Regions from separate parts of the Serratia sp. BNK-23 genome, predicted to be linked through region 1. Evidence: predicted binding sites of a transcription regulator. Region 1 holds the regulator's gene; each other region holds the start of a gene.
The links. Region 1 encodes CRP, which controls carbon source genes, mostly activating them, when cyclic AMP is high. Its sites were predicted from a motif close to ATGTGANNNNNNTCACAT; they were not measured.
Positions count from the first base shown of each region.

Region 1 (3,799 bases):
TGAAAAACGGCGAAGTGGTGCTGGTGTGGTCGGAACTGCATGAGAGCGTCAACATCATGCCGCGCGGCCAATTCCGCGCCGGGCAGGAAGAAATTTAGTGGCGCCCGGTTCTATGACTGACGGAAAAAATCAGGTAACAATGGGACATTGCAAACCAGCACGCGCCATTTTTTCCTGACATAGAGAGCGTCAACAAGAGCCACAATAATCCCCTGACGCCGGCGCATTCAACACGGAGTGACAACCATCATGTCTGCCAAACATCCCGTTATCGCGGTGACCGGTTCCAGCGGCGCCGGCACCACCACCACCAGCGTGGCGTTCCGTAAAATCTTCCAGCAGCTCAATATCCGCGCCGCCGAACTGGAGGGCGACAGCTTCCACCGCTATACCCGGCCGGAAATGGACGCGGCGATCCGCAAGGCGCGCGATCTGGGCAGACACATCAGCTATTTCGGCCCCGAGGCCAACGACTTCGGCCTGCTGCAGCAGAGCTTTATCGACTACGGCAAAAACGGCACCGGCCGTTCGCGCAAGTACCTGCACACCTACGACGAAGCGGTGCCCTACAATCAGGTACCGGGCACCTTCACCCCGTGGGAGCCGCTGCTGGCGCCGACCGACGTGCTGTTCTACGAGGGGCTGCACGGCGGCGTGGTTACTGAGCACCATGACGTGGCCAAACACGTCGATCTGCTGGTCGGCGTGGTGCCGATCGTCAACCTGGAGTGGATCCAGAAGCTGATCCGCGATACCGGCGAACGCGGCCACTCCCGCGAAGCGGTGATGGATTCGGTGGTGCGCTCGATGGAAGACTACATCAACTACATTACGCCGCAGTTCTCGCGCACCCACATCAACTTCCAGCGCGTGCCGACGGTGGACACCTCCAACCCGTTCGCCGCCAAGGCCATTCCCTCACTGGATGAAAGCTTCGTGGTGATCCACTTCCGCGGCCTGGACCAGATCGACTTCCCCTACTTGCTGGCGATGCTGCAGGGATCGTTTATCTCGCACATCAATACGTTAGTGGTGCCGGGCGGCAAAATGGGGCTGGCGATGGAGCTGATTATGGCGCCGCTGGTGCAACGGTTGCTGGAAGGCAAGAAGATCGAATAAATGCGTTGAGCGCGGCGCCGGCCGCGCTCCGCCTCGATTACGCCGGTTGGCGGATCTCGAAGCTGTGGGTTACCGTGGCGGCCTTGTTGAGCATCAGCGCCACCGAGCAGTATTTCTCCGCCGACAGGTTCACCGCACGTTCGACGATCTTGTCGGTCAGATCCTGGCCGGTCACGATGAAGTGCAGGTTGATATGGGTGAACAACCGCGGGGCTTCTTCGCGGCGCTCGGAGGTCAGCTTCACCTCGCAGTCGCGCACGTCGTTGCGCCCCTTTTGCAAGATGGATACCACGTCGATCGCGCTGCAGCCGCCCACCGACATCAGCACCATCTCCATCGGGCTGGGCGCTTTATCACCGGCGTTGCCGTCCATCAGCACCTGGTGGCCGGAGGCCGATTCACCCAAAAACGTTAACCCTTCCACCCACTTAACTCTTGCCTGCATTCTGGTCACTCCGGTTGATTTCTTAAAATCAGAGTACGCTTTCGCATAGAAACAGGCAACGTAACCTGATGCTAATCATGCTGAAGCGAGACAACACGAGACACCCGCCTTACTCTGTGCTACAAACAGAGCCGCAATAAATCTTTCCGGGACACTGCATTTCAGGGAAACGCCCAGAGAAAGGCTCCTTTACCGGTATGTTAACAGAATGTAGCTTGCAGCGCTTACGGCAAGTTAATATGCTAGAGCGACAGCGTATTTTTATGACACGCCTCAAAACTTGCCGGTAGCCCTCGCTCATGACTGCGGCTACAGGCGGGTTTTACAGGGAACTCTGACCCCTGTGACACAAGGCAGCGATAACAACAGAGGATAACAGCGAATGGTTCTCGGCAAACCGCAAACAGACCCTACTCTCGAATGGTTCCTGTCTCATTGCCATATCCACAAATATCCATCGAAGAGTACGCTGATTCACCAAGGTGAAAAGGCCGAAACGCTTTACTACATCGTGAAAGGCTCCGTCGCGGTGCTGATCAAGGATGAAGAAGGTAAAGAGATGATCCTGTCCTACCTCAACCAGGGGGATTTCATCGGCGAGCTCGGATTGTTCGAAGAAGGCCAGGAGCGCAGCGCCTGGGTTCGCGCGAAAACCGCCTGTGAAGTGGCCGAAATTTCCTACAAGAAATTCCGCCAGCTGATCCAGGTGAATCCGGACATTCTGATGCGTCTGTCCGCCCAAATGGCGAGCCGCCTGCAGGTCACCTCCGAAAAAGTGGGCAACCTCGCCTTCCTGGACGTGACCGGCCGCATCGCGCAAACCCTGCTGAATCTGGCGAAGCAACCTGACGCCATGACTCACCCGGACGGCATGCAGATCAAGATCACCCGTCAGGAGATCGGCCAGATCGTCGGCTGCTCGCGTGAAACCGTTGGCCGTATTCTGAAAATGCTGGAAGATCAAAACCTGATTTCCGCCCACGGCAAAACCATTGTCGTCTACGGCACCCGTTAATCCCCGAAGAAACGGCGCAGTCTGCGCCGTTTTTTTATCTGCTCTCTGCCATGTGGCGCCGCCTGATCTACCACCCGGAAATCAACTACGCACTGCGACAAACGCTGGTGTTGTGCCTGCCGGTGCTGTTCGGCTTATTAATTGGCCAGCTGCAGCTCGGCCTGATGTTCTCTCTGGTGCCCGCCTGCTGCAATATCGCCGGTCTGGACACGCCGCATAAGCGCTTCTTTAAACGGCTGATCGTCGGCGGCTCGCTGTTCGCCTTCAGCAGTGTGCTGCTGCAACAGGCACTGCTGTGGCACGTGCCGCTGCCGGCGCTGATGCTGGGCCTGGCGCTGCTGCTTGGCGTCACCGGCGAAATCAGCCCGCTGCACGCCCGGCTGTTGCCAGCGGCGCTGGTGGCCGCCATTTTCGCCCTCAGCACGGCCGGCACGGTACCCCTCTGGCAGGCGCCACTGCTGTACGCGATCGGCACCGTCTGGTACGGCTTATTCACCTGGTTCTGGTTCAAGCTGTGGAAAGAACAGCCAATGCGCGAGACTCTCAGCCAGCTCTATCTGGAGCTGGCTGACTATTTCGAAGCCAAATACTCGTTGCTGACCCAGCACACCGATCCGCAAACCGCGCTGCCGCCGCTGCTGGTACGCCAACAAAAGGTGATGGATCTGATCAGCCTTTTATACCAACAGCTCAATTTCCTGCCGCACGCCAACAACCTCGAACAAAAGCGCCTGCAGCGCGCCTTTCAGGTGGCGATGGATCTGCAGGAGCACATCACCGTCAGCCTGCATCTGCCGGAGGAGGTGCAAAAACTGGTGGAGCAGAGCCAGGCCGAAGCGATCATTCGCCGCAACGCTCAGGTGATCGCCGGCCGGCTGCGCGTGGTGGCGCACGATATTCTCTACCATCAACATTCGAAGCGCTTCTCCATGAGCCACGAACTGGCGGCGCTGGAAAAAATGGCGGCGCAGCATCCCGATAACCCGGTCGGCCAGTTTTGTTATTACCACTTCAGCCGCATCGCTCGCCTGCTGCGCACCCAGCATCCGCTGTACCGCCGCGACCTGATGCCCGGCCAGCACCGCCTGCCGTTTTGGCCGGCGCTGGCCAGCTACCTGTCGTTCAAATCCACCGCCCTGCGCAACGCCGCGCGGCTGGGGGTGACGCTGGCGGTCGGCAGCAGCCTGGGTGCGGTTTTCAACCTGCCGAAGCCTTACTGG
Region 1 is NZ_CP179900.1:197,835-201,633, reverse strand. It holds gene ACMGF9_RS00880 (YheU family protein) at 1-98, shown strand, start outside; gene ACMGF9_RS00875 (phosphoribulokinase) at 250-1,119, shown strand; gene ACMGF9_RS00870 (OsmC family protein) at 1,157-1,564, opposite strand; gene crp (cAMP-activated global transcriptional regulator CRP) at 1,947-2,579, shown strand; gene ACMGF9_RS00860 (YccS/YhfK family putative transporter) at 2,630-3,799, shown strand, end outside.

Region 2 (3,799 bases), 1.2 Mb from region 1:
TTCATGCATATCGATGAGCGTCAGATCGGCCAGACCGATGCCGGCGCGATCCAGCGCCAGCGGCGTGGCGTAGGAAGGCCCCAGCAGCATGTCTTCCCACACGTCGATGGCGGCGAAAGCGAAACTGCGCAGATAGCCGAGCGGCTGCAGGCCCAGCTCTTTGGCGCGCGATTCGCTCATCATCAGTACCGCCGCCGCGCCGTCGGTCAACGGCGTGCTGTTGGCCGCAGTGACGCTGCCGTGTTTGCGATCGAACGCCGGTTTCAGCTTGGCGTAGGACGCCAGGCTGGAGTCTTTACGGATGTTGTTGTCTTCGGAAAGCTGCGCGCGGTATGGCGGCACGTAGGCGGTCATCACCTCATCGCGCAGCCACCCCTCCCGCCAGGCCTTGGCCGCCAGCTCGTGGGAACGGTGCGCCAGCGCATCTTGCGCTTCACGGGTGATGCCGTGGCTTTTCGCCATCTGTTCGGCGGTATCGCCCATGCGCAGGCCGGTGGAATACTCCGCCACCGCCGGCGGCACCGGCATCAGATCGCGGAATTTCAGCCGGCTGAACAATTTGAGGCGCTGCGACAGCGTGCGCGCCTTGTTGACGTCCACCAACGTGCGCGCCAACGCCTTGCTGACGCCGATCGGCAAGACGGAAGAAGAGTCCGCCCCGCCGGCGATGCCGACGCTGATGCTGCCGGCCATGATGCTCTCCGCCACGTTGGCGATCGCCTGGAAGCTGGTGGCGCAGGCGCGCGACACGCTGTAGGCGTCGGTATGGACGCTCATGCCGGTGCCCAGCACGATTTCACGCGCGATGTTCGGCGCCTCGGGCATTTGCACCACCTGGCCGAACACCAACTGCTCGATAAGCTGCGGATCGATACCGCTGCGCGCCAACAGCTCGCTCACCGCCGTTTTCCCTAAATCCACCGCCGGAATGCCGTGATAGGCGGTCGCCTGTTTGGCAAAGGGGGTACGCAGTCCATTCACAATCGCAATGCGGTCACCATGACGGGTCACCAACGGCAGTGCCTTACTCATAAATGCTCCTGAAGAAAATAACGTCAGCGCAATGGGCAGAAAGAGGTCTGACCTGATGAGGTCATTGTTAACCAAACGGTTACATTTGGCAAACCGGCAGAGATCAAAACTGCGAGCAGGCGCACTTTCTATCGGGAGGGGGTACGGGAAAGGAAATCCCCGGCGCACAACAGGCGGCGCCGGGGGTAAAGTCGGGATTAACGCAGGCCGAGCTGGAAGATCAGAGTTTCCGCCTGGCAGGCGAAGGTGAAATCGGCCTCCAATTGCACGCCGCCGTCAACCGGTTTAATGCTACTGCTGATGTCACAAGGGTCGGATTCGACCGCGCGCGCCTTTTCGCTCAGGGCCGCCAACATCGCCTCCGCATCGTGTTGATTACTGAACACCTGGCTGTAGGATGCGGTGCAATCGGTGTTATCCATCACGGTGCCGACATCCACGCAGCAACACGCGGCGGTTTCCTGGGCGCTGCATTTATTAATTGCATCTGACATGATTGGTTCTCCTCAAGGGCCTCGGTTATCAGCCCAAATTGCCGTTTCACTCACCGGCACAAAGCCACAAAATTCTGCAGGTATTTTACGCTTCCGCGCCGGCAATCACTAGCACTTACTTTTACTGGGTGTTTTAAGTGATGGAAATCACAAATAAAAATGAGCGACTGCTAAGGAATGGTAAGAATTTTGTTATTTACCGCTGGCTTTTTGTTAAGCAGATCTCTTTTTTGATATCAGGTTGGAAATATTTCAAAAACAAACTTGCAACATTTTCACAGGTCAGACCTATACTTCAGCCACTGGTCTGATTTGTCTGAACGATAACGGACCCTACAATCCCGCGCTCCTTGTTACTTCGTGTAACAATAGTTTAAATAATAAACACATAATGAGGTTTTGGTCATGAGCCAGAAAAACCTATTGACTAAATCAGCTCTCGCAGCTGCAGTGGCAATTATTTCTTCAAACGTGTCTGCCGCAGGATTCCAGCTGAATGAGTTCTCATCAGCTGGTTTAGGACGTTCGTATTCTGGCGAAGGCGCCATGGCGGATACGGCGGCCTCCGCAAGCCGCAACCCGGCGTTGCTGATGATGTATACCCGCCCGGAACTCTCTTTCGGCGCAGTCTTCATCGATCCGGACGTCGATATCAGTGGCCAATCCCCTTCCAGCGCCAGTCTGGATGCGAAAAACATCGCGCCGACCGCCTGGGTGCCGAACCTGCATTATGTTCACCCGATTAACGATCAATTCGCCGTAGGCGGCTCGGTCACCAGCAACTTCGGTTTGGCGACCGAATACAACGACGGTTACGCGGCGGGTTCCATGGGCGGCAAAACCGACCTGGAAACCTTGAACCTTAACCTGAGCGGCGCTTATCGCCTGAACAAGAACTTCAGCTTCGGTCTGGGCTTTGACGCCGTTTATGCCAAGGCCAAACTCGAGCGCTATGCCGGCGATCTGCCAAAACTGATCGCCGGATCGGGCCAGTTACCGCCGCAGTTGGCCGGCCCGGTTTCGCAGATCCCGGCAGATACCCAGATTTCGCACCTGAAAGGCGACGAATGGGGCTTCGGCTGGAACGCCGGTATTCTGTACGAAGTGGATGAAAACAACCGTTACGGCTTCACCTATCGCTCAGAAGTGAAAATCGACTTTGACGGCGATTACAAAAGCAGCCTGCCTTCAGCCTTCAACCCGTTGCTGGCCTCTAAAGGTCTGCCGTGGGGCACCAACGGCACCACCATTCCGGGTTCTCTGAGCCTGCACCTGCCGGAAATGTGGGAACTGTCCGGCTACAACAAAGTGGCGCCGCAGTGGGCTATCCACTACAGCCTGGCCTACACCAGCTGGAGCCAGTTCCAGGAGCTGAAAGCCACCGGCAACAACGGCCAGACGCTGTTCCAGAAGCATGAAGGCTTCAAAGACGCTTACCGCATCGCGCTGGGCACCACCTACTTCTACGACGATAACTGGACCTTCCGTACCGGTATCGCCTTCGATGACAGCCCGGTGCCTGCCCAAAACCGTTCGATCTCCATTCCGGATCAGGACCGTTTCTGGCTGAGTGCCGGTACCACCTATGCGTTCAACAAAGACGCCTCGGTTGACGTCGGCGTGTCCTACATGCACGGCCAGAAAGTCACCATCAATGAAGGTCCTTACACCTTCACCTCCGAAGGCAAGGCCTGGCTGTACGGCGCCAACTTCAACTACCGCTTCTAATCTCGCCTGAGATGGATGCCAAAGCGCCCCGCGGGGCGCTTTTTCTTTGCCTGTCGCTCGCCGCGGGCGTAAAAAAACCCGCCAGACGGCGGGTTTTCATGGGCATAAGGCCGGCGGTTACTGCGAGTCGATCTCGTCCAGTTCGCCCTGAATCGCCTTGGCGTTCGGGTTCTCTTCCGGCTTGAGCGAACCGCCGTTGGCGATGAAATCGTGGCGCTGGAAGTAAGCTTCGCGCACCATGATGTAAGGATCGGAGGAGTTGCGCAGCAGGCCGTCGGAATCCAGCAGTTGAGCGCGGGTTTCAATACCCTCGACCACCCATTTGCCCGCCGACATCCAGAAGGTCAGGTAACTCAGCATCGGATACAGCGTATCCGCAAAGTCGCCGCCTTCGTCACGCAGCGTGAAGCTGCCGTAGCCCGGCAGCATCACGTACGGGCCGTAACCCACATCGTAATGGCCCAGCGTGCTGCCGAAGCGGTTCGGTTCTTCGCGCGCCAGTTTCGGGTTGGCCATGCCGGCCACGTCGATCAGGCCGCCCATCC
Region 2 is NZ_CP179900.1:1,368,133-1,371,931, reverse strand. It holds gene fadI (acetyl-CoA C-acyltransferase FadI) at 1-1,032, opposite strand, end outside; gene ACMGF9_RS06470 (YfcZ/YiiS family protein) at 1,230-1,526, opposite strand; gene fadL (long-chain fatty acid transporter FadL) at 1,932-3,254, shown strand; gene mlaA (phospholipid-binding lipoprotein MlaA) at 3,372-3,799, opposite strand, start outside.
Region 2: the regulator CRP is predicted to act here: its motif matches at 1,662-1,679, upstream of ACMGF9_RS06470 (YfcZ/YiiS family protein).

Region 3 (3,799 bases), 2.1 Mb from region 1:
TGGCTCGATTTATCATATAAAAGCCATAAATAGCCGTTAATTCACCCAACCGACCGCGTGGTTAGCCTGCGAAAAAATAATCACGCGGGTGAGCTGTTGCATTTTATTAACCTGATGTTGCGTGCGGATAAGCGAAAAACGTGAATTGATTGCGCATTATTTGTTCATTTTTCGGCGGGGAAAGAGGGATATCGAAGCGGTGCGCCGTCGGTTATGACGGCGCTGAAGGCGGACTAATAGCGGATAGCGATGGCGTTATCGTTGAAGAACGCCATGAAGTCGGCGTCCGGCTGGCGATCGGTGATCACCCGATCGAACTGCGTCAGCGGGCCGATGCAGGCCGGTTTGGTTTTGCCGAACTTGCTGTGGTCTGCCACCAAGATCTTTTGCTGCGCCATCGCCATGGCGCGATGCTTCATCTCCAGCTCGTCGAAGTTGAAGCAGGTGGCGCCGTGCTGCAGGCTGAGGCCGGCGGCGGAGATAAAGGCGATGTTCGGGCAGATGTGATCGAGCTCGTTGCGGCCGCCGACGCTGGAAAAGATGTAGTTGTTCGGCTTGAACTCGCCGCCGCACAGCACCACCTTGCAGTTCGGTTTGTCCTGCAGCGCCAGGAAGGTGTTCAGCGAATGACACACGGCGGTGAAAGCCAGCTCGTCGGTGATGGCGTCGATGATCGCCGGCGTGGTGGTGCCGCAGTCGAAAAACACCGTGTCGTTTTCATTGATCAGCGGCGCCGCCAGCAGGCCGATGCGCCGTTTCTCCGTGACCTGTTTGGCTTTTTGATCGGAAACGAAGTAGTTGGTCACGCCGTTGCTGCGCGGATCGGTCACCACGTAGCCGCCGAGCAACACCACGGCCGCCGGTTCGGCGCTCAGATCGCGGCGAATGGTCATCTCCGAGACCCCCAGCAGCACGGCGGCTTCTTTCAGGTGGATCTTGTCAGCGCGTTTTAACGCCTGAACTAACCGGTTGATACGTTCTTCGCGCCGCGTTTCCATAGATCCGTCTTCCCACAGGTAGTAGAGATAAAAGGCGAGCCGGCATTTCCGGCGCTAAACAGAACGATGCGGGGCAATATCGGGCCGCATCAACCGCCCGTATTGTCCCGCATCGGAGTGTATTGGCTATGCCCCTCAGGGCATAGCGACGATCAGTAGCTGCCCGCTGCCGCCTGAGCGCCGGAGACGATGGCGACGCCGGAGCTGGTGCCGATACGCGTGGCGCCGGCGTTGATCATCTTCTCGGCGGTGGCGCGATCGCGCACGGCGCCGGAAGCTTTCACGCCCATTTCGCTGCCCACGGTCTCGCGCATCAGTTTGACGTGCTCTTCCCGAGCGCCGCCGGTGCTGAAGCCGGTGGAGGTTTTCACGAAGGCGACATCGAGTTCGCGACACATTTCACAAACCTGGACGATCTGCGCATCGCTGAGCAGGCAGGTTTCCAATATTACCTTCAACGGGATCGCCGCGCAAACCTCGCGCACGGCGGCGATGTCGGCTTTCACTTCGTCCAGCAGGCCGCTCTTCAGCCAGCCGACGTTGATCACCATGTCGATCTCTTGCGCGCCGGCGGCGATCGCCGCTTTGGCTTCAAAGGCTTTGGCGACGGTCAGGCCGGCGCCCAGCGGGAAACCGATTACCGAGCAGACTTTCACCGTGCTTTCCTGCAGCAGCTGGGCCGCCAGCGGCACGTAGCCGGAGTTGACGCATACCGCATAGAAGTTGTGCTGCTGCGCTTCTTCGCACAGTTTGGCGATCTGCATTTCGGTGGCGTCCATGGCCAGCAGGGTGTGGTCAACATAGCTGGCGTAATCGATGTTTTCGGTGGTCATCGCGGTTCCTTAGTGAAGTTGAGAAAAGAGCATGGATAGATAATGTGAAAATAATAACATTGCAATGTCGATAAACCTAGCGGGATTTGAAAAATGTCGACGAGATCATAGTTACTTCACTGTTATATGTATAACTTAGAGGAGGGTTGTTTGTTATTTAAATAACATTTTCAGTGGCCGCTCGCGGCCTGCGAGGGCGAAACGTCGAGGGAAAAAAGATGAAGATCAACATCGACCTGGCTCCTGAAGCTTTCGGGACGTATCGGCAGGAACTGTTCCGTAACGCGGATTTCGCGGTGAGCGCGCATCGCTGCGCAGAACGCGGGCCGATGCTGACGCTGGCGAACTGCCGTGGCGCGCTGACGGTTTTGCCGTATCAGGGCCTCGCGATCTGGGACGCCGAGTTTGACGGACATTCGCTGAAATCGGGCCGCCGCAGCGTGCGGGGCGCCGGAAGAAAGCGCGCTGACGACGCCGCGTTCTGTCCCGCCTGGCCGAGTCACGACGGCGCGCCGCTCCAGATGCAACGCGTGTGGCTGCAGCTGGCGGGCGATGAGCTGACGTTGCACGGTGAAGGCGAGCGGTTGGGCGGGCGTTGGCGCATCGGCCCGGCGCTGCGTCTGGCGGCCCAGAGCGCGCAGTTCGCCATAGAGATGAAGGTTACCAACCTGGCCGATCGGCCGCAGCCGCTGCGCTATGTGTGCCGCCTCAACTACGATTGCATTCCCGACGCGGTGTTCCGCCAAAACTTGCCGACGCCGGCGCTGTTGGGAGAGGCGCTCGGGCAGGAACTGCTGTGCTCCGACGATCTGACGCGCTACGTGGATCAGGCCGAGTTCTTTATGCTGGCGCCGCAAGGCCGCCGCTATGTGACGCGTTTTGCCACCGGGCAATTCAACTATGGCCTGCGGCGCATCGCTGTCCAGGGCAACAGGCGGCTGCTTGCTTTTATCCAGCCGGCAAACTGTCGGCCGAACGCGCCGGAAGGGGAGGCGGGAGTGATGCTGGGAGCGGGAAAAACGCGGGCATTTTGCGTGACCACCGGCGTGGTGTGAAAGCAGGGGCGGTAACGCCCCTGTCATGTTATGCGGTTATTCTTTCACCCAGCCGCGGCGAATGGCGAAGGCAAACAGAAAGCGATACAGGCGCGACAGCCTGTCGGCGAGGACATCGCCGAACAGATTCCATACCAGCTGAGCGAACAGGCAGCCGACCAGGCCGAGCAGGAAACCGCCGACCATATCCAGCGGCCAGTGCACGCCGAGGTAAACGCGTGACCAGGCGATGCCGACGGCGACAATCATCAGCAGCGCGCCGGACCAGACCCGGTGCCAGAACAGGAACGCCAGCGCAAAGGTAAAGATGGCGGTGCCGTGATCGCTGGGGAACGAACTGTCCGGCACGTGCGCCAGGAAGGTATAACCCACGCCGGCGACGAACGGGCGCTCATGCGGCAGCAGCGCGCCGATAGCGGAGGCGGCAAGCATGGCGAACAGCAGCGCGATCGTGGTTTTCGCCACCACTTCGCGCTGCGAAACCAGCTGGCTGCGCGGCCCCCACAGCCACAGGCCGACGATCAGCAGCGGCACGATAATGATAAGATCGCGCGCCAGAAAGGTGGCGAAATCGATCATCCATTCGGGAGATGCCGGGGTCGCATTGATCCAGGCGAAAAGAACATGGTTTAACTGCTCCATAACCGTTACCTCATCTTGCGGCGCCAATAGCCGCTAACTATCCAATAAATCGCCAACTGGCTTAACCAAACCCACCAACCTGCCCACAGGTTATGGGTAAGAAAATGTGCGCCGCGCATGATCTGACCAAAGCCCATCAACATGCCGAGCGCAATACCGCCGCACCAGCAGCACCAGGCCAGGCGCGGGCGCTGCGGATAAAACAGGAAAAACAACGCCATGACCGCGAAACCGCTCGAGGCGTGCCCGCCGGGGAAACAGCGACCGGGGC
Region 3 is NZ_CP179900.1:3,255,821-3,259,619, reverse strand. It holds gene deoR (DNA-binding transcriptional repressor DeoR) at 234-998, opposite strand; gene deoC (deoxyribose-phosphate aldolase) at 1,151-1,831, opposite strand; gene ACMGF9_RS15505 (hypothetical protein) at 2,050-2,886, shown strand; gene ybjG (undecaprenyl-diphosphate phosphatase) at 2,923-3,528, opposite strand; gene ACMGF9_RS15495 (phosphatase PAP2 family protein) at 3,534-3,799, opposite strand, start outside.
Region 3: the regulator CRP is predicted to act here: its motif matches at 1,874-1,891, upstream of deoC (deoxyribose-phosphate aldolase).

Region 4 (3,799 bases), 2.0 Mb from region 1:
CATGTTGCCGGAATTGACCGACGCCGAAGCGCTGCGCTACAACCGCCAGATCGTGCTGCGCGGCTTTGACTTCGACGGCCAGGAGAAGCTGAAGGCCGCCCGCGTGCTGATCGCCGGGCTGGGCGGGCTGGGCTGCGCCGCCGCGCCTTATCTGGCGGCGGCCGGCGTCGGCCATCTGGTGCTGGTGGATTTCGACACCGTCTCGCTCTCCAATCTGCAGCGCCAAATCCTGCACCGCGACGATCGCATCGGCCAGAGCAAAGTCAGCTCCGCCAGGCAGGAACTGAGCGCCATCAATCCACATATCCGCATCGATGCCATCGACGGCCGTCTGGAAGATGACGCGGTCGCGGCAGAGATCGCCGCCTGCGATCTGGTGCTGGACTGCACCGACAACGTGGCGGCGCGCGACGCGCTGAACCACCTGTGCCACGCACAGCGCAAACCGCTGGTTTCCGGCGCGGCGATCCGTATGGAAGGCCAGCTCAGCGTGTTCACCTATCAGCCGGGCGAGCCCTGCTACCGCTGCCTGAGCCGGCTGTTCGGCGACAGCGCCCTCACCTGCGTCGAAGCGGGCGTGATGGCGCCGCTGGTCGGCACTATCGGCACCCTGCAGGCGATGGAAGCCATCAAGCTGTTGGCCGACTATGGTCAACCGCTGCGCGGCAAACTGTTGATGTTCGATGCGATGAGCATGCAGTTCCGCGAGATAAAGCTGCCGAAGGATCCGCACTGCGAGGTGTGCGGCGGGGAATGACGGATAAAAAAAGGGCGGGATAATTCCCGCCCTGATGCGTTGCCGCGAGGCTTACACGATGCCCTGGCTGCGCAGATAGTCTTCGTAGTTGCCGGTAAAGTCGATCACCTTGTTCGGGGTGATTTCCAGAATGCGCGTCGCCAGCGAGCTGACGAACTCACGGTCGTGGGAGACGAAGATCAGCGTGCCTTCGTACATCTCCAGCGCCATGTTCAGCGATTCGATGGATTCCATATCCAGGTGGTTGGTCGGTTCGTCCATCACCAGAATATTCGGGCGCTGCATCATCAGCTTGCCGAACAGCATGCGGCCCTTCTCGCCACCGGACAGCACCTTCACTTTCTTCTTGATGTCGTCCTGGCTGAACAGCAGACGGCCCAGCACGCTGCGCACCGCCTGCTCGTCGTCTTTTTCCTGCTTCCACTGGCTCATCCAGTCGAACACGCTCAGGGTGTCGTCGAACTCGTATTCGTGATCCTGCGCGTAGTAACCGATACGGGCGTTTTCCGACCACTTCACGGTACCGCTGTCCGGCTGCGCGTCGCCCACCAGCGTTTTCAGCAGGGTGGTTTTACCGATACCGTTGGCGCCCAGCACCGCGACCTTCTCGCCCACTTCCACCATCAGGTTCAGCTTGCTGAACAACGGGCCTTCGTCGAAGCCCTTGGTGAGCGCTTCCACTTCCAGCGCGTTACGGAACAGCTTCTTGTCCTGTTCGAAACGGATGAACGGGTTCTGGCGGCTGGAGGCTTTCACCTCTTCCAGCTGGATCTTGTCGATCTGGCGGGCGCGCGAGGTGGCCTGCTTGGATTTGGAGGCGTTGGCGCTGAAGCGGCTGACGAACGATTGCAGCTCATTGATCTGCGCCTTCTTCTTGGCGTTGTCCGCCAGCAGACGCTCGCGCGCCTGGGTGGCGGCGGTCATGTATTCGTCGTAGTTGCCCGGATAAACGCGCAGTTCGCCGTAGTCCAGATCCGCCATGTGGGTGCAGACCATGTTCAGGAAGTGACGGTCGTGCGAGATGATGATCATGGTGCTGTTGCGCTCGTTGAGCACGTTTTCCAGCCAGCGGATGGTGTCGATGTCCAGGTTGTTGGTCGGTTCGTCGAGCAGCAGGATTTCCGGATCGGAGAACAGCGCCTGCGCCAGCAGCACGCGCAGCTTCCAGCCCGGCGCGATTTCGCTCATCGGACCGTAGTGTTGTTCCACCGGGATGCCAACGCCGAGCAGCAGTTCGCCGGCACGCGCTTCGGCGCTGTAGCCGTCCATTTCGCCGTAGGCCACTTCCAGATCGGCCACTTTATAGCCGTCTTCTTCGCTCATCTCCGCCAAGGCGTAGATGCGGTCGCGCTCTTCCTTCACCGCCCACAGTTCGGTGTGGCCCATGATCACGGTATCCAGCACGCTGTACTGCTCGAAGGCGAACTGATCCTGACGCAGTTTACCCAGGCGCTCGTTCGGATCGAGGAACACGTTGCCGCCGCTCGGCGCCAGATCGCCGCCGAGGATTTTCATAAAGGTGGACTTGCCGCAGCCGTTGGCGCCGATCAGGCCGTAACGGTTGCCGCCGCCGAATTTGACAGAGATGTTTTCAAACAACGGCTTACTGCCGAACTGCATGGTGATGTTGTTAGTGCTTAACACAGCGCTCGCTCTTTATACATAGGGAATGTGATTTGGCGCGCATTATGCCACAACGGGGTACAGAGATCGCGGGAAGTTTCGGTGACATTTTGAGCGCCTGCGGCATCCTATCCTTTTCGCAGGCGGCATAGTTGAATTAACGCGGCGGGAACTTCGCGGCAATCATCGCCGCCGTCGGCTGCACACCGCCCAGGCTCCATTGTTCGGGCGCATGTTCATCGATTCTGACCCAAACCGACTGCCTGAACGCCGGATCGCCTCGCCCTTCTATCTCCACCAACAGATCGGTAATGCGGGACAGCAATTCGCTTTTTTGCCGTTCATCCAGCATGCCTTTCACCGTTTGCACATTAACAAATGGCATTATACTCTCCTTGAATATAGATAAGTCTAAAAACAAGACTTAGACTAGCGAAGGAAAATGCCCATGTCAAAATCTCCCGATCTCCCTACCGTTTCTCTTGCCCTGTGCGGGCTGGCGCAGGCCGCGGACCTGCTTGGCGATCGCTGGACGTTGCTGATCCTGCGCGAATCATTCTACGGCGTTCGCCGTTTTGAAGAGCTGCGCGAGAATATCGGCGCTTCGCGCCAGGCGTTGAGCAACCGTCTGAATGCCATGGTAGAACAAGAACTGTTGGCCAAACGCGCTTACCGGGAGCCGGGCGAGCGTGAGCGACATGAATATGTCTTGACGGACAAGGGACGCAGCCTGGGGCCCATCCTGGTTGCGCTGATGGCATGGGGCCACCGGCATATTCTGCATGACACCCCCCACGTTCAACTGGTGGATAAACACAGCGGGCTGCCGGTGCAGCTGGCATTTATCGATGCGCAGGCCCGCGTGGTGCCTGAAGACGCGCTGCAAATGTCGGCCGTTGAGCTCCCCCCGGCCTGACTTACCCATTCTGGTCTACGCTTGATGCCAGACATGTTGATGACAAGGATGCTGAACCATGCCACACCTCTATAACACCGCGCTGCTGATCGGCGCTGCGCTGAGCGCCATCGCCGCCCTGCTGCATATTTGGGTGATCACCGCCGGGCCGCGCGGCTATCGGCTGTGCGGCGCCGGCGATCGCTTCATTAAGGCGGCGGAAGCGGGTAAAAAGTTCCCGGCCGTCGTCACCGCCGGTATCGCGCTGGTGCTGTTTATTTGGGCGCTGTATGCGCTGTCCGGCGCGGGCCTGATCGCGCCGCTGCCGCTGCTGCGGCCCGCGCTGTTTATCATCACCTTTATCTACCTGCTGCGCGGCGTCGCCGGCCCTTTCGCCCTGCGCGACACCGGCCGCAGCCAACGCTTTATCATCGTCAGCTCGCTGATTTGCCTCGGCTTCGGGCTGGTGCATCTGCTGGGGATGACGCAGCGCTGGGGGGCGTTGGCGTAACGCCCTGTTGCTG
Region 4 is NZ_CP179900.1:3,380,091-3,383,889, forward strand. It holds gene moeB (molybdopterin-synthase adenylyltransferase MoeB) at 2-757, shown strand; gene ACMGF9_RS16030 (ABC-F family ATPase) at 809-2,401, opposite strand; gene ACMGF9_RS16035 (tautomerase family protein) at 2,538-2,765, opposite strand; gene ACMGF9_RS16040 (winged helix-turn-helix transcriptional regulator) at 2,829-3,296, shown strand; gene ACMGF9_RS16045 (hypothetical protein) at 3,355-3,786, shown strand; gene cynR (transcriptional regulator CynR) at 3,710-3,799, opposite strand, start outside.
Region 4: the regulator CRP is predicted to act here: its motif matches at 2,427-2,444, upstream of ACMGF9_RS16030 (ABC-F family ATPase).